DNA from 4 places in the Sanguibacter massiliensis genome. Region 3 is predicted to be linked to each of the others. Evidence: riboswitches for the same ligand, from Rfam matches in the RefSeq annotation. Region 3 holds a riboswitch; each other region holds the start of a gene.
The links. Region 3 has a riboswitch for thiamine pyrophosphate ahead of C1729_RS02705 (YkoF family thiamine/hydroxymethylpyrimidine-binding protein). Riboswitches for the same ligand answer to the same signal wherever they lie in the genome.
Positions count from the first base shown of each region.

Region 1: another riboswitch for thiamine pyrophosphate. It lies ahead of C1729_RS04530 (thiamine-binding protein); the one in region 3 lies ahead of C1729_RS02705 (YkoF family thiamine/hydroxymethylpyrimidine-binding protein).
Region 2: another riboswitch for thiamine pyrophosphate. It lies ahead of thiM (hydroxyethylthiazole kinase); the one in region 3 lies ahead of C1729_RS02705 (YkoF family thiamine/hydroxymethylpyrimidine-binding protein).
Region 4: another riboswitch for thiamine pyrophosphate. It lies ahead of C1729_RS08825 (thiamine ABC transporter substrate-binding protein); the one in region 3 lies ahead of C1729_RS02705 (YkoF family thiamine/hydroxymethylpyrimidine-binding protein).

Region 1 is NZ_LT964979.1:965,748-970,008, reverse strand. Features, by position in the region: gene C1729_RS04540 (nucleotide pyrophosphohydrolase) at 1-176, opposite strand, end outside; gene C1729_RS04535 (quinone oxidoreductase family protein) at 199-1,194, opposite strand; TPP riboswitch at 1,313-1,433, shown strand; gene C1729_RS04530 (thiamine-binding protein) at 1,557-1,850, shown strand; gene C1729_RS04525 (ABC transporter permease) at 1,847-2,605, shown strand; gene C1729_RS04520 (ABC transporter substrate-binding protein) at 2,645-3,658, shown strand; gene C1729_RS04515 (ABC transporter ATP-binding protein) at 3,642-4,261, shown strand, end outside.
Region 2 is NZ_LT964979.1:780,561-784,821, forward strand. Features, by position in the region: gene C1729_RS03690 (metal ABC transporter solute-binding protein, Zn/Mn family) at 1-124, opposite strand, end outside; gene C1729_RS03695 (SPFH domain-containing protein) at 318-1,448, shown strand; gene C1729_RS03700 (hypothetical protein) at 1,453-2,568, shown strand; TPP riboswitch at 2,695-2,791, shown strand; gene thiM (hydroxyethylthiazole kinase) at 2,782-3,591, shown strand; gene thiE (thiamine phosphate synthase) at 3,588-4,250, shown strand; gene C1729_RS03715 (bifunctional hydroxymethylpyrimidine kinase/phosphomethylpyrimidine kinase) at 4,247-4,261, shown strand, end outside.
Region 3 is NZ_LT964979.1:562,034-566,294, forward strand. Features, by position in the region: gene C1729_RS02695 (ABC transporter ATP-binding protein) at 1-655, opposite strand, end outside; gene C1729_RS02700 (ECF transporter S component) at 652-1,302, opposite strand; gene C1729_RS02705 (YkoF family thiamine/hydroxymethylpyrimidine-binding protein) at 1,299-1,964, opposite strand; TPP riboswitch at 2,107-2,226, opposite strand; gene C1729_RS14490 (hypothetical protein) at 2,406-2,549, shown strand; gene C1729_RS02715 (phosphotransferase) at 2,577-3,515, opposite strand; gene metH (methionine synthase) at 3,593-4,261, opposite strand, start outside.
Region 4 is NZ_LT964979.1:1,886,180-1,890,440, forward strand. Features, by position in the region: gene C1729_RS08820 (ABC transporter permease) at 1-669, opposite strand, end outside; gene C1729_RS08825 (thiamine ABC transporter substrate-binding protein) at 676-1,788, opposite strand; TPP riboswitch at 1,854-1,967, opposite strand; gene C1729_RS08830 (DUF4235 domain-containing protein) at 2,297-2,572, shown strand; gene C1729_RS08835 (VOC family protein) at 2,588-3,541, opposite strand; gene C1729_RS08840 (hypothetical protein) at 3,665-3,916, opposite strand; gene C1729_RS08845 (DsbA family oxidoreductase) at 3,939-4,261, opposite strand, start outside.

The DNA.
Region 1 (4,261 bases), 400 kb from region 3:
TCGTCCCGGACGGCGGTCCGGGACTCCTCCGAGCCGAGCCACTGGAGCTCGGCCGCGAGCTCGCCAGCCTCGCCCGTGATCGCCATGGCGAGGTTCTTGGGGCTCTGGACAGCAGGCCAGCCGCGTTCCTCGGAGAAGGCGCGGACGTCGGCCACGAGGTCGTTGAAGTCGCTCATGGAGTCAACGTAGTCACCGTACTCACGCGAGGTCCGGCCTCACCTCGAGCAGTACCTTGCCGGTCGTGCGCCGACCCTCGAGCGCCGCGTGCGCGGATGCGGCGTCCTCGAGCGGCACGGTGAGACCGATGCGGGCGCGCAACGCACCGATGCGTGCGAGGCGGAAGAGCTCGTCGGACCTCTCGAGCAGCTCGCCGCGCGTGCGCACGTGGTGCGCGAGCGTCGGCCGCGTGACGAACAGCGAACCGCCCGTGTTGAGACGTTGGAGGTCGAACGGCGGGACCTGACCGGAGGACCCGCCGAAGAGCACGAGGGTGCCGCGCACGGCGAGACAGGCGAGCGAGGCGTCGAACGTCGTCCGCCCGACGCCGTCGTAGACGGCGGCGACGCCCTCGGGCACGAGGTCGCGCACGAGGCTCGGGAGCTCGGTCGTGAGGTCGTCGAGGAGGTCGTAGCGGAGGGCCTCGGCTGCTCCGGCGTCGCGCGCGAGCGCGGCCTTCGCGTCAGAGGAGACGGTCGAGACGACGCGGCCGCCCCGCGCGACCGCGAGTTGGGTGAGGAGCAGGCCGACGCCGCCCGCACCGGCGTGGACGAGGACGTCGTGTCCTGGGCCGACGGGAAAGCTCGAGTCGACGAGGTAGTGCGCGGTGAGCCCCTGGAGGGCGAGCGCCGCAGCGGTCGGCAGGTCGATGCCGTCGGGCACCGCGAGCGTGCGGTCGGCCGGGACGACGACCTGCTCGGCGTACGAGCCGGGGGCGTCGAACCACGCGACCCTGTCGCCGACCGCGACGCCCGCGACGTCGTCGCCGAGCGCGCGCACGACTCCTGCGCCCTCGACACCGGGGACGTGGGGGAACGACTGCGGGTAGACGCCGCCGCGCCGGTAGGTGTCGATGAAGTTCACGCCGGCGACGGCGACGTCGACAAGGACCTCGCCCGGTCCGGGGACAGGGGCGGGGAGGTCGACGACCTCGAGGACGTCGGGACCGCCGGGGCGTGCTGCCTGGATCGCTCTCACCCGTCCACCCAACCACCGTCGGCCCCGGGCGGCGAGCAACGCGTCCGCGGGATGACCGACAGGTGGGACGGCTGCGCCGTCGAACGGCGGTTCGTCCCATGTCCGGATACCGTGAGGACGTCACACGCCGGGGAGCTCGGTACACCGAGCTGAGAGGGCGGATGGGCCACGTGCCCGAGCCGCCGACCCGCGAACCTGAACTGGGTCATGCCAGCGGAGGGAGCGTGGGGTCGCCCTCAGCGGTGCCCCGATCCTTGCCGTGCGCGCCCCGGGGCGACGCACGCCCCCGGACGCCACGCGCCGGGTCGTTCGTGCGCGTACGCGCACCTCCCGCGGCACGACCCTCGAACCGAGGAGTCCCCATGATCGCCGAGATCCAGGTCGCACCCCGCCCCGCGGACCCGACCGCCGTCCCCTACCCCCACGTCGACGCCGCGATCGCGGTCATCAAGGCGTCCGGCCTCGTGAGCGAGGTCGTCGCCATGGGCACGACGCTCGAAGGCACGCCCGACGAGATCTGGTCCGTCCTGCGCGCCGCGCACGAGGCCGTCCTCGCCGACGGCGCTGCGAGCGTCATCAGCCACATCAAGGTCGCGGGCGCCGCGGGCGACCGTGGCCCGCGCATCGCCGACCTCGTGACGAAGCACCGCCCGTGAGGGCACGGGCGGCCTTCCACGCCGTGTGGCCGCCCGCCCTGCTCGCCGCCGCGCTCCTGCTCGTGTGGGAGCGCGCGGCGCGCTCGGGCGTGCTGCCCGCGTTCGTCCTGCCCGCGCCGTCCGACGTCGCCACGCGCGCCGTCGAGGCCGCGCCGACGCTCGTCCCGCACGTGGCGACGACCCTCACGGAGGCCGGCCTGGGCCTCCTCGTCGGCGTCGCCGCGGGTGGCCTCCTCGCGGTCGCGACGGCCGCGTCGACGTGGCTGTCGCGCGCCGTCGGCCCCCTCGTCACCGTCACGCAGACGATCCCGTCGATCGTCCTCGCGCCGCTGCTCGTCCTGTGGATGGGCTTCGGCCTCGCACCCAAGGTCGTCGTCGTCGCGCTCACGGTGTTCTTCCCCGTGCTCGTCTCGGCGACGGCAGCGATGCGCGAGGCCGACGGTGCGCTCGCGGACATGGTCCGCGGGCTCGGCGGCGGGCGCCTGCGCACGCTCGTCGTCGTCCGCGTCCCTGCGGCCCTGCCCGGCGCGCTCGCAGGTCTGCGGGTCGCGGCGACGTACGCGATCGGCGCGGCCGTCGTCGCGGAGTACCTCGCGGCGTCGAGTGGGCTCGGCGTCGTCGTCCAGCGTGCCCGCAAGTCCTACGACGTCGAGCTCGTGCTCGTCGCGATCGCCGCGGTCTCGGTCCTCACGGCGCTCGTCTACGTCGTCGTCGACCTCGTGTGCCGCGGCGCGCTGCCGTGGCAGCGGCGCTGAGGCGCCGACCAACCCCACCGACCCCACCAGGAGAACCACATGACCACGACGAACCCTGTGCGCCGCACCCTTGCGGCCGCCCTCGCAGCCCTCGCGCTCGCGGTGCCCGCCGGCTGCGCGACCGACGCGCGCGCCGACCACGACGCGGGACTGCGACCGGTGCGCATCGTCCTCGACTGGACGCCCAACACCAACCACCTCGGCCTCTACCTCGCGCTCGAGAACGGCTGGTTCGCCGAGAAGGGTCTCGACCCGCAGATCGTCGAGCCGGGGGAGGCCTCGGGCCTCCAGCTCGTGGCGACGGGCAACGCCGACATCGTCTTCTCCGTCGCGGAGGCGCTCGTCCCGGCCCGCGAGAAGGGCGCGGACGTTGTCGCGGTTGCGACCGTCATCCGCTCGAACACGTCGAGCCTGCTCGCGCTCGGCTCCGACGGCATCACGCGGCCCAAGGACCTCGAGGGCAAGCGGTACGGCGGCTACGGCGGCCAGCTCGAGAACGCGCTCATCGACGAGCTCGTGCGCTGCGACGGCGGCGACCCCGGCAAGGTCGAGCGTGTCCCCATGGTGAGCAACGACGCGCGCTCGGACCTCGAGCAGGACTTCTACGACACGACGTGGGTGTTCGACGCGTGGGACACGATCCGCATGCGTGAGGTCGACGGTCTCGACGTCACGACGATCCCGTTCGCCGAGCACACGAGCTGCATTCCCGACTGGTACACGCCGCTCCTCGCGGTGCAGGGTGCGCGGCTCACGACGGACCGGGCCCTGCTTGACGACACGCTCGACGTGCTCGCCCGCGGCTACCGGGCGTCGATGGCCGACCCGCAGGCGGCGGCGGACGCGCTGCTCGCGCGGGCGCCCGAGCTCGACCGGGCGCTCGTCGAGCCGAGCGCCCGCTACCTCGCGGAGCACTTCGCGCCGTCCGCGGAGGAGTGGGGCCGTCAGGAGAAGGCGACGTGGGACGCGTTCGTCGCGTTCCTCGAGGACCACGACCTCGTCGCGGACGGGTTCGACACGGACGCGGCGTGGACCGATGAGCTCCTCGACTGACGTCCGCCCGGCGCGTGCCGGGGCGGCGGGTGGTGCGGGTGCGCCGCTCGTCGAGGTCCGCGGGCTCACGGTGGCGTTCGGAGGTCGCGACGTGCTCCGCGGTGTCGACCTCACCGTGGACGACGGCGAGCTCGTCGCGGTCCTCGGTGCGTCGGGCTGCGGCAAGTCGACGCTCCTGCGGGTGCTCGCGGGCCTCGAGCCGCGTGCTGCACGTGTCGTCGCGGAGGAGGTCCGGGTCCCGTGGGACGCGGGGCGGAGGGACGTCGCGTGGATGCCGCAGCACGACGCGCTGCTGCCGTGGCGTCGTGCACTCGGCAACGTCGTTCTCGGCGGCGAGGTGCGCGGCCTGCCGCGCCGCGAGCGGCGGGAGGCCGCGACGGCGCTGCTCGTGCGCTTCGGCCTCGGCGGGTCGTCGCGGGCGTGGCCGCACGAGCTCTCGGGCGGCATGCGGCAGCGGGTCGCCGTCGCCCGGACGGTGCTCGCGGGGCGTCGTCTGCTCCTGCTCGACGAGCCGTTCGGCGCGCTCGACGCGCTCACGCGTCGCCGCACGGGCGCGTGGCTCGACGTGGAGCGGCGCACAGGAGGGCTCGGTCCGACGCGGGC
Region 2 (4,261 bases), 220 kb from region 3:
GCGGACGCGGGTCGTCGGCCTCTGCTTCTCCCGGCATGCCGCACGCGGACAGGAGCGCGGCCGCGACGAGAGCTGCCGCTGCGACACGCGCTGTCGCACAGCGCGGGAGTCGAACGTGAGCCATACCCACAACCTAGATTTCGGGAATCCGAACTTCAAGCCCGGCGGACGCCACGGGTGCGAGCACGAACGCTTCTGTGACCAAAGGATCACCGTTCGCAGGTAAGACCGAGCCCTGCTGTGTACCATCGGCGATGGCGCGACCGACCAGGTCGCTCGGCGACCCGGTCGCCGCCCCAGGGGGAGACGGAGAGATCATGAGCTTCATGGACAAGCTGCGCGGGCAGCTCATCGACATCATCGAGTTCCTCGACAGCTCGCGGGACACGATTGTCTGGCGCTTCCCGCGCCAGGGCAACGAGATCAAGAACGAGGCGAAGCTCGTCGTCCGCGAGGGCCAGGTCGCCGTCTTCGTCAACGAGGGTCGGCTCGCGGACGTCTTCGGCCCGGGCACCTACACCCTGTCGACGCAGAACCTGCCGATCCTCTCGACCCTCAAGGGCTGGAAGCACGGCTTCAACTCGCCGTGGAAGGCCGAGGTCTACTTCGTCACGACCCGCCAGTTCACCGACTTCAAGTGGGGCACGCAGAACCCCGTCATGCTGCGCGACCCCGAGTTCGGCGCCGTCCGCCTGCGCGGATTCGGCACCTACTCGCTCCAGGTGACCGACGCGGCCGCGCTCCTGCGCCAGCTCGTCGGCACCGACCCGAACTTCCGCACCGAGGAGATCGGCGAGTTCTTCCGGCAGAACATCGTCGGGGCCCTCGGCCCCGCGCTCGCCCACGCGCAGGTCGCCGCGCTCGACCTTGCCGCCAACCAGAACGTCATCGCCGGCCGGCTCGCGACCGAGCTCACGACGAGCCTCGCCGAGTACGGCGTCGCCATCACTCGCTTCGTCATCGAGAACATCTCGTTCCCGCCCGAGGTCGAGGCCGCCCTCGACAAGAAGACCCAGATGGCCGTCCTCGGCAACATGCAGCAGTACACGCAGTTCCAGGCGGCCAACGCGATCGAGACCGCCGCCGGGAACCCCGGCGGCGGGGGCGAGGGCATGACGATGGGCCTCGGGCTCGCCGTCGGCCAGCAAATGGCGCAGACGCTGGCAGGCAGCCAGGCCCCTGCCGCGCCCGCCGCGCCGGCGGCAGCCGCTCCCCCGCCGCTGCCCGGGGCTGGCGCGCCCTGGTTCCACGCGACGGGTGGCGCCCAGTCAGGCCCGACGTCGCTCGCCGAGCTCGGCAGCCTTGCAGCCTCGGGCTCCTTGACCCGGGAGACGCTCGTGTGGCAGGACGGCATGGCCGCGTGGACCGCAGCCGGCTCGGTTCCCGCGCTCGCGTCGCTCTTCGGCGCCGTGCCGCCGCCCCTGCCGCCCGCGACCCCGGGAGCCTGAGCCGATGAGCATGCCTCCCCCGTTCCCGCCGCAACCCGAGGACACAGCGTCAGCGTCGGCGGAGGACGCCGCGCTCCTCGCGACCCGCTGCCCCGGCTGTGGCTCGCAGCTCGGCTTTGCCGCAGGCACCTCCTCGATGCGCTGCCTCATGTGCGGCTACTTCGCCGAGATCGCCCACGACCCGGATGCGAGCGTCGACGAGCACGACTACGAGGCCTGGGCCGCGATCAACGCCGGCCGCGCCGTCGCGAGCCTCGGTGGCCACGTGCTGCGGTGCGAGGGCTGCGGTGCGACGACCGAGTCGACCGCGATCTCGACCGCATGCCAGTTCTGCGGTGGACACCTCGTCGGCATCACCCCGACCGAGGGTGTCATCCCGCCCGAGGCGGTCGTCCCGTTCGCACTCGACCAGGCCGCGGCGCGCGCCGCGTTCACGAAGTGGGTGACCTCGCGCTTCTTCGGCCCGCGCGCGCTCAAGGACGTCGACGCCGAGGAGTCGCTCCGCGGCACCTATCTGCCGTACTGGACCTTCGACGCCCGCACGACGAGCGAGTACGAGGGCCAGCGCGGTGACGACTACACGGTGAAGGTCGACGACGACCGCACGGAGACCCGCACCCGCTGGTCGCACCGGTCCGGCACCGTCCGTCGCAGCTTCGACGACATCGTCGTCCCCGGCTCGGCCCAGCTCACCCCCAAGGAGGCGCGCGGCGCCGGGAGCGCGGACCTCGCGAAGGCCCAGCCCTACCGGGCCGAGTACGTCGCAGGGTTCTCGACCGTGCGCTACGACGTGGATCCGCCGCGCGGGCTCGAGACCGCCAAGCAGGTCATGGCCGGTGTCATCCGGGACGACGTCGAACGGGCCATCGGCGGGGACCGCCAGCGCATCTCGCAGATCCGCACCGCGTACGCGGCCGTGATGTTCAAGCTTGTTCTCATGCCCTTCTGGATCGCGACGTACATGTACGCGGGCAAGCAGTGGCAGGTCGTCATCAACGCGTCGACGGGCAAGGTCACGGGCAAGCACCCGGTGAGCGCGGTGAAGGTTGCGCTCACCGTCGTCGGCGGCCTCGTGCTCCTCGTTCTCGCGTTGTATCTCTACTCGCGCACGCGCACCTGACGCGAGCCTCGCGCACGCTCGGAGGAGCCGTGCACCCCGTCCGGGGTGCACGGCTCCTCCTCGTTGCCGGGGGTTCAGCGCTTGAGACCGCCGATCCACTTTTCGGACACCGCTGCTACTCTCGGACGCACTGACACGGGGTGCCCCTTTCGCGGGGGCTGAGATCACACCCGTCGAACCTGATCTAGCTCGTACTAGCGAAGGGATGTCACGATGCTTCGTGCGCCGTCGACCCTGCTCACAGCCGTCCCACGTGCACTCGAGGAGGTCCGCGCCGCCGGGCCCCTCGTCCAGTGCCTCACCAACACGGTCACCGTCAACCTCGTCGCCAACACGCTCCTCGCCCTCGGAGCCGCGCCCGCGATGGCGGACCTGCCAGGCGAGGCCGGGACGCTCGCGGGCGTCGCCGACGCCGTCTACGTCAACCTCGGCACGCCCGGTGCCGAGCAGCGCGCCGGCATGCTCGAGGCGGCCCGCGCGTGCGACACGCTCGAGCGCCCCTGGGTGCTCGACCCTGTCGCCGTCGGTCCGCTCGCACTCCGGACCACCCTCGCCGCGCAGCTTCTCGAGCTGCGTCCGACGGTCGTCCGCGGCAACGCCTCCGAGATCCGTGCGCTCGCCGGGACGGACGGCGGTGGCCGTGGCGTCGACGCGACGCATGATGTCGAGGACAGCCTCGACGCAGCGCGCGCCGTCGCGGCGCGCACGGGCGGCGTCGTCGCGGTGTCCGGACCTGTCGACCTCGTCACCGACCGCACGACGGTGGTGCGGGTCGCGAACGGCCACCCGCTCCTCACCCACATGACTGGCGGCGGCTGCGCGCTCGGCGGCATCGTCGCCGCGTTCGTCGGCGTCCACGACGACACGCTCGAGGCGACGGTCGCCGCGTGCGGCGCCTACACGGTCGCGGCCGAGCGCGCTGCCCAGGCTGCGACGGGTCCCGGCTCGTTCGCGGTGCGTCTGCTCGACGAGCTCGCGCTGCTCGACGCACCGACGCTCGCGGAGGCGGTGAGGTTCGCGTGAGGCCCTTCGACCTGTCGGTCTACCTCGTCACCGACGCCGACGCGGCGGGCCGCGCTGGACGCGACCTCGTCGCGACGGTCCACGCGGCTGCCGCGGGCGGCATCACGGCCGTCCAGGTGCGGGACAAGCGGGCGTCTGCGCGCGAGCTGCTCGAGCTCACGCTCGCCCTAGCGCGCGTCGTCCCGCCGCACGTCGCGCTCCTCGTCAACGACCGCGTCGACGTGTTCTGCGCCGCGAGGCGCCGCGTCCCAGGTCTCGCGGGGGTCCACGTCGGGCAGTCCGACCTGCCGCTCATCGACGTGCGCGCGCTCGTCGGCCCGGACGTCGTCATCGGCGTCACGGCCTCGACCGACGCGCACCTCATGGCTGCCGCGGCGTCCGCCGCGCGCGTCGACTACGTCGGCATCGGCACCGTGCGGGCGACCGCGACGAAGCCCGACGCCCCCGCTCCGCTCGGCATCAACGGCATCGTCCGCCAGGCCGCATCCGTCGGCGTGCCCGCGGTCGCGATCGGTGGCATCCGTCTCGACGACGTCGCGCCGCTGCGCGCGGGCGGGCTCGCGGGCGTCGCGGTTGCGTCGGCAATCTGCGCAGCAGCCGATCCCGCCGCGACCGCGCAGGCGTTCGCTGCGGCCGCGCGGACGGGGGCGGCCGCGTGACCGCGCCCGGG
Region 3 (4,261 bases):
CGATGACGAGCGTGTCGACCGGCAAAGAGGGGAGCTCGTCAAGACGATGCTCGACGAGGAGGACCGTCGGGCCACCGTCGTTCATGACGGTCGCGACCGCCGCGCCCACCTGCTGCGCGCCGGCCGGGTCGAGCATCGCCGTCGGCTCGTCGAGCAGCAGAAGCGCCGGCTCGGCGACGAGAACGCTGGCAAGCGCGACCCGCTGCGCCTCACCGCCCGAGAGCGTGGCAGTGGGACGGTCGGCGAGGTGAGCGGCCCCGACCCGAGCGAGAGCCGCTCGAACGCGCGCCGCGATGTGCTCGGACGGGACGCCGTGGTTCTCCAGGGTGAACGCCACGTCGTCAAGGACCGTGGCGAGGCACAGCTGGTCGAGAGGGTTCTGCTGGAGGTACGCGACATGTCGCGCAAGGTCAAAGGTCGTGACCTCGCGCGGATCGGAGCCGAGCACGCGAACGTCACCCGTGACGGCCGCATCGACCGTCTGCGGCACGATCCCCGTGATGATCCGCAGGAGTGTTGACTTCCCGGAACCGGACGGGCCCAGGACAAGACACGATCGACCGGCGGCGATGCGCAGCGTGACGTCGTGCAGCGACGGTGACGACGCGGTCGGGTAGTGGACGCTCGCGCCCTGGAGAACCACGGCGGCGTTCATCGTGCGGCGCGCCCAATCGCCTGGTTGTCGAGCACACCCGTGCGGAGGAGCCCGTCGCCGAGGAGCTTGGCGGCCACCGCGGACAGCAGGATGCACGACGCGAGCGTGAACGCGAAGCGGAGGCCGAGGTACTCCTGACCGAGCCATCCCTGCCGGAACGCGTTGTACGCGAAGGTCAGAACCCCGGCGGAGACACCTGACGCGAGGAACGTCGGCCAGCCGAAACGGCGGTAGCGCGTGAGGGCGAAGGGAAGCTCGGCGGTCGCACCCTGGATGAACCCGACGAGCAGGAGCATTGGCCCGACGGGGGAGCCGAGGAACGCGACCTCGACGAGAGCCGCGAGAATCTCGACGACCACGCCGACACCCGGCTTGCGCACGATGTATACGGCGAGAGGCGCGACCATGATCCATGAGCCGGCGAGCACATTTTGGGCAAGGTCGCCGAGCGGACCCATCGCGATCTGCAGTCCGTACCACGCCTGGACGAACGCCCAGTAGAGGAACCCGAAGACGACCGCAAGGACCGCGAGCAGCACGGTCTCGTGGAGCGTGAGCCCGCGGCGGTCGCGGGGCACGAGGGTCGGGAGCGTGGCCGCGGCGTCGTCGGCCGTCGCGCCGGGCAGGTCGGTGCGGGGCGTGCTCATCGGGCCACCTCCGTCGCGGGAGCATCGGCGTCCGGGTGGTTCGTCGAGATCGTCACGTGCGTGACGACGTGCGCGACGGAGCGGCCGGCGGCGAGCCAGCCGTCGGCGACCGTGCCGAGGACGTCGGCGAGGTCGCCTGCGAGCTCGGTGACGAAGTGCCGCGACGCACGCGCGACCCCCGCGGCCTTGGCCCGCTCGATGACCGCCATGATGTGGGACATGTGGTCGGCGCCGGGGCCGTCGGCGAGCGGGTACAGCGCCCACTGGGCGGTGGCCTCGACCCCTGTGGGTGCGAGCGGGGTGAGGTCCGGGATCGCGAGGGTGGGGGCGTCGAGCCCGCACGTCAGCTCGCCCGGGCAGCCGCGGGAGAGCTGAACGTGCGCGACGACGTGCGCACCGCTCGCCGAGACCCGCGCGATGAGGTCGACGATGTAGGCGAGGACGCCCGCCTCGGCGCCACCGACGTACGTCGAGACGTCGTCGGACTCGACGACCAGACCGGGGGCGGATGCCGCGGCGGTGTCCGCGAGGGCAGTGAGCAGGATCGCGACATAGTCGTCGGACATCACGGAGACCGTGATACGTGCGCCGACCCCCAGGGCGAGCGGGTCTCGAGCCTGGGCGTCGCCGCGTGCGGACGTCGTGGACGGGGAGAGGGACATGCGTGCTCCTGTGCATCGACGCCCCCGGGGGTGGGCAAGCACGATGCACCCACTCGCGCGGCAGCGCCACGCCGCCGCGGACACGGAAATGCCCACGACGTGCCCCCGCATCCGTGCGCCCGAGAGCGCGCGGGCACGAGGACGGGAATGCTCCGCCCTGCTCCCTACGCTGGTACTGACCAGATCAGGTTCCACGGGTCTGCAGGTGGGACGGGGGTCCGGCCTGCACTCTCAGCGCTCATGCGCTCCCCGGGGGCTTGGTGAGCACACCGTAACGACGACGAGCCTCGAGGGCCAACGCGGCCGGCGCCCGTTCCACCAAGCGGACGCGGGTGCGAGTGAGGGGATCGTGAGATCCTGTGTCCCCGGCCGGCCTGGGTGCTCACCCACCGCGACCTGCCGGTCCCCGCGGGCGCCGATGTCCGGCTTACGCACGCCGACGTGCGCGACGTACACGGCGAGATGACCGCGGTAGCGGACGACCACTCGGTCTTCTCGGGCTGGCTCGACCTCGAGCTCGTCGACGTTGCCCGCAACCGTGCCTTCATGTGCGGGCCCTACCGGGTGCGGCGCCCGTCCGCGTGATCCCCGTGCGGCGCTGACGTGCTGGCGTCAGTCTCTCTCGAACCAGCGCAGCGTCGCGTCCCGGTACCAGCGCTGGTGCGTGCGCAGCCACGGTGAGGACTCGACCTCGTCGAGGTCGGCAACGCCGAGGAAGTAGCCGAGGTGCAGCGCGATGACGCCGTCGACATGTGCCGCGGGAACGTCGCGCGTCGCAGGATGCGCAGCGAGGAGCGCTCGGACGTCCACGCCGTCGGCGGCGGGTGCGATCATCGCGACGACCGCCATGAACCAGTGCGGCGCGAGCAGCCCCGCGCTCCAGTCGACGAGCCTCACGCTGCCGTCTGCCCCGAGCAGAAGGTTGTCGTCGCGGACGTCGTCATGGCTCAACGTCGTCGCGGGAGCCTCCAGCAGGACCCGACGCGCCAGTGCGCGGATCTCGGCGGTGCGAGTCGCGCCGAGGCGCGACTCCAGAAGACCTAGCTGGTCGACGAAGACACCAAGCTCGCCCACCCACGAGGGCGCATCGATGCCCGGTGGCGGAGGTGTGAGCGACGCGCCGAGCCCTACGAGGGTGTCGAGCACGCGTGCGGCATCCTTCTGCGTCCAGGGCCGCGGCGGATGGCTTGCCGCGACCGCTTCGTAGGCCGCGAGGAACCAGCCATCGGCGTCGAGCGTCCACAGCAGGGGGACCGTCGCGGGGTGCGACGGCAAGGCCGCGACAGTCGCCGCCTCGCGACGATAGGTCTGCGCCAGCCACGCCTCCTGGGCGGGACCTGCTCCCTTGAGAAAGACAGTCCGCCCGTCGTCGAGCGTCAGAACGCTTGCGAGGCCCGGGGTGAAGCCGGCGATCGCGCTCGACCCCGCGGCGACCCGGGCGTTGAGTCGACGTTCCACGGCGTCACGTGCAGCGGCGGAAACGTCCTGCCAGTGCGGACGACGCGACGTGCGGTAGGCCGGCGTGCCCGCTGTGGTACCGGGTCCAGTCATGCGGGCAAGCATCGCACGAGCGCCCCACGTGATGCCACGCCGTGGGGCGGTCTGTCCACAGGCCCACGCATGAGCGGTCACACCGAGAAGTACTTCGCCTCCGGGTGGTGGAAGACGAACGCGTCGGTCGACTGCTCGGGGTGGAGCTGGAGCTCGTCGGAGAGCTCGACGCCGACGCGCTCGGGGCGCAGCAGCTCGACGACCTTGCGACGGTCCTCCATGTCAGGGCACGCGGGGTAGCCGAGCGAGTAGCGTGCACCGCGGTACTCGAGGTCGAACATGCCGGCGACATCCGTCGGATCCTCCGCCGCGAAGCCCAGCTCCTCGCGCACACGCGAGTGCCAGAACTCCGCGAGCGCCTCCGTCATCTGCACGGACAGGCCGTGGAGCTCCATGTACTCGCGGTACTTGTTCGCCGCGAAGAGCTCCGCCGTGGCGTCGTTGACGCGCGCCCCGATCGTCACGAGCTGCACCCCGAGCACGTCGATCTCACCGGACTCGCGCGACCGCACGAAGTCCGCGAGGCACAGGTGACGGTCGCGCCGCTGCCGCGGGAACGTGAAGCGCAGCCGCTCGGTGCCGGGCTCGCCGCCCGAGCCGCCGTCGGGCCCCTCGTGGTGGAGCACGACGACGTCGTTGCCCTCGGCGACGACGGGGAAGTAGCCGTAGACAACGGTCGGCTCGAAGAGCTCCTCGGCGACGATCCGGTCGAGCCAGCCACGCAGCCGCGGCCGCCCCTCGGCCTC
Region 4 (4,261 bases), 1.3 Mb from region 3:
CAGGGTCACCGTCCGCAGGACGCGGCCGGGGCTCGCTCCGAGGGCGCGCGCCGCTTCCTCCGCGCGCGGGTCGAGCCGCGACCAGAAGCCGCCGACGGTCCGCACGACGACCGCGTAGTTGAAGAACACGAGCGCGCAGACGATCGCGGTGAACGTGCCGTCGAGCCCGAGGGCGCCGAGCGGCCCGCCCGGGCCGAGAAGCGCCCGGAAGGCGACGCCGACGACGACGCTCGGCAGGACGAACGGCACGGTGACGAGCCCTCGCACGAGCGTGCGCCCGGGGAACCGCCGCCGGTAGAGCACGTACGCGCCGGGCACGCCAAGGACGACGGCGACGGCCGTGCCGACAAGTGCCTGGACGATCGTCGTCGTGACGACGCGCCACGTGCGCGGCTTCGCGAGGACGTCGGCGACGCCCGCGAGGTCGAGCGCGCCGGCCGCGTCGGTGAGGCCGCGCACGAGCATCGCGACGACCGGCCACACGAAGAAGAGGCCGAGGAACGCGAGCGGCACGGCGGCCGCGAGCGCGAACGAGGCCCTGCGTCCCGCCGTGGCCCATCCCGTCGACGACCGCCGCTCCAGGGGAGCGGCGTCGGGAGGGATGAACTCGCCGGCGGGGCGCGTGCGGGGGACACGCACCTCACCGGGGACGGGACGCAGGGCTGTCATGAGGTCTCAGCCCAGGACCGTGTCGGTCCAGTCGGAGATCCACGTGTCGCGGTCGCGGGCGACGGCGACGGGGTCGACGGGGATGGGGTTCTCGGCGAGGGCGCCGTGCTTCTGGAACGACTCGGGCAGCGCGACGTCCGGGTCGACGGGGTACATGTACGCCGTGTCGGGGAGGGTCGCCTGGAGTTCGGGGCTCAGCAGGTAGTCGACGACGGCGCGCGCACCGGCGGGGTTCTTCGCACCTGCGAGGACGCCCGCGTACTCGACCTGGCGCGTGCACGTCGCGGGGAGCGACGCGGTCGTCGTGCCGCCGTCGTCCGTGAGCGTGTAGGCAGGGCTCGAGGAGTACGAGAGGACGATGGGCCGCGTGCCGTTCTCGCCCTGGCTCGTGAAGTCCGTGTAGTAGGCGTCGGACCAGGAGTCGGCGATGCGCACGCCGTTGTCCTTGAGCTTCGTCCAGTAATCGAGGTATCCGTCGGCGCCGTACTGGCTGACGGTGCCGGCGAGAAAACTGAGGCCGGGCGTCGACGTCGCCGGGTTGGTGAGGACGACGAGGTCCTTGTAATCGGGCTTCGTGAGGTCGTCGAGCGTCGCGGGGACGGGGACGTCCGGGTTCTTGCCGAACCACTCCGTGTCGATGTTGATGCAGACGTCGCCCTGGTCGACGGGCGTGACGGCGTCGCCGCCCGCAACCTTGAGCGGGACTGCGGCTGCGGGGAGCGCCGGGGAGGTGTAGGCCTCGAAGACGCCCGCGTCGATCGCGCGTGACGCGAACGTGTTGTCGACGCCGAAGACGACGTCGCCGAGCGGCGCGTCCTTCGTGAGGATGAGCTGGTTGACGAGGGTGCCGCCGTCGCCGACCTGGACGACCTTGACGTCGAGGCCCTTCTCCTTGAGGTCGGCGATCTGCTCCTTGCTCAGCTCGTAGGAGCTGTGGGTGAGGAGCGTGACGGGGCCGCTCGCGGGGGCCTCGCTCGTCGAGGCGGTCGCGCCGGGGGTCGTCGTCGGGGCCTGGGTGGGGCCCTCGGACGCGCAGGCCGCGAGGAGCGTCGCCGAGGCGAGCGCGAGCGCTGCGAGCCGCATGGGGCGGCGGCGGGTGGTGCTGGTCGTGCTGTGCAACGTGGTTCCTCCTGTGGTGCTAGGAGGGGTCCCGTCGTCCGTCACGGCAGGCCGCGTGGACGACGTGGTGAGATGTCCCGACTTCCTCCACCGGTGCTAACCGGGTCAGGTTCGAGGGTCTGCGGTGGTCCGCACTCTCAGCGCTCACGGCTCCCCGCAGCGCTCCCCTGTCGTATCCCGACCATCATAGTCAGGATCCGCGGGCCGTCCCTCTGTGCACGACCTCCGAACTTCCCCGACGGATTGATGGCTTCCGACCATCGGAGGGGCGGAAGCCGTCAATCCGCGCGTCTTCGTCAGGACTCGATAGCCCATCCGTGCGCGTCGCACGTACGGATCGGCTATCGAGCGGCGCTCCGTTCGGTCCGATAGCCGATCCAGGCACGTCACTGGTGCGGATCCGCTATCGAGCGGCGCACCGGCCGGGACGCCCGCTCGGCGTTGGGACGCTAGCGTGGGGTGAGGTGCCGACGACGGTTCGGCACGCCGACCTGCGATGGAGGACACCGTGGCTGACGAGAACAAGGAAGCTCTGCTCGAGAAGGTCATCCTGCTGGCCGCGTCGGCGGGCACGGCGTGGATCGCGCAGCGCGCGCTCGCCTATGCGTGGAAGCGCACGACGGGCAAGGACGCGCCGCGCAATGCGCTCGACACGGACGCGCCGAACTCGTCGATCATCATCTTCGCGGCCGTCACGGGTGCGGTCGCTGCCGGAGCGAAGATCCTCGCGGACCGAGGTGCGCGCCGGGTGACGCGCCGGATCAGCGCGGGTCGTCTGCGCTGAGGCTCGCGACTCCGGTCAGCCGACGGCGACCGCGATGCGGTTGTTCCACGGGTCGCTGAACCGCAGGACGGCGCCGTCGTCGGCGTGCTCGACGCCTCCGTGCGCGAGGCGGTCCGCGAGGGCGCCGATCTCGTCGCGCGTCGGGACGAGGATCGACACCTCGCCGAGGCCGAGCTGGACGGGCCTCGGCCCGGCGCCCATGGACCGCCACGTGTTCATGGCCATGTGGTGGTGGTAGCCGCCGGCGGAGACGAAGAGGGCTGACGTGCCGAGCGTCGCGGTGGCCTCGAAGCCGAGGGTGTCGACGTAGAAGCGGTGTGCCGTGGGGACGTCGCCGACCTGCAGGTGGACGTGGCCGAGGGTCGCAGCGGAGTCCTCGGGCCGCTCGAGCGCAGTCTCGGTGAGGTGCTCGGTGAGGAACGCGTTCGGGTCGATGTAGAGGGTGTCCATCTTCACGTGGCCCTGCGTCCATTCCCACTGGTCGCGGGGGCGGTCGACGTAGAGCTCGATGCCGTTGCCCTCGGGGTCGTCGAGGTAGAAGGCCTCGGAGACGAGGTGGTCGCCTGCGCCCGTGTAGAGCTCGGGGGCGTAGGTGGCGACGCGCGCGAGGGCGCCGGCGACGCCGGCGTGGTCGGCGAAGAGGATGGCGGTGTGGAAGAGGCCGGCCTCGCCGGGGCGTCGCTCGGGCAGGTCGCGGGCTTCGCGGAGGACGACGAGCGGCACGGTGCCGCGTCCGAGCGTGACGATGCCGTCGCGGCCGTCGACGGCTGAACGCTCCATGACCTGGAGGCCGATGACGCGTGCGTAGAAGTCGGTCATGCGGTCGATGTCGCGGACGTAGAGGGTGACGGCGTCCATGTGGGTCGCGGCGGCGAGGCGGTCGGCGGGGGCGAGGGCCGACGGGTTCGCGGCGGCGGCGTGCGCGAGGCGGTCGTTCGCGGCGGGGCCGGACGGGGTTGCGGTGCTCATGGGTGCTCCTCGGGTGGACCGCTCCCTAGTCTGCACCCATTTACTTGAAGCGTCAACTATTGAAGCGGCAACTTCCCGTCGGGCGCTCCCGCTGCGTCGACCGTCACGCTGCGTGCCCGACGGTCACGCGCAACCGTCAGGCCCGCACACCTCTCCCGTGCCGCCGAGCATCGCGAAGGCGCCCGACGCCAGCGCACCCGGCGCCGCCGGGGCTGCGAAGAGCTGCGTCGGCGCGTCCGACGGGACGGGCGCGGGCGCGCCGAACGCGTCGAGCATCGCGGCGTCACCGCGGGATGCAGCCTCGGCGACGGGTGCGACACCGTCGAACATCAGCGAGTTCTCGTGGCCGCGCGGGGCGGCAGGGAAGTCAGTCATGGATCCTCCGTGATCCTGAGGGTCAGTCGGTGGTCGCGCGCTCGGCGATGATCTGGCCGAGGATCTGCGCGAACGCCTCGCCGGGCTGCGCGCCGGAGATCCCGTACCGTCCATCGACCACGTAGAACGGCACGCCCGTGATGCCGAAGGTACGGGCCTGCTCGATGTCAGCGGCGACCGCGTCCGCATGGCGGCCGTCCGCGAGCGCGGCGCGCACCTCGTCGGCGTCGAGGCCGACCTCCGTCGCGAGGCGCACGAGCGTGTCGACGTCGGCGACGTGCTCCCCCTGCGCGAAGTACGCCTCGAAGAGGCGTTCGAGCATCTCCGCCTGGCGGCCCGCGGCCT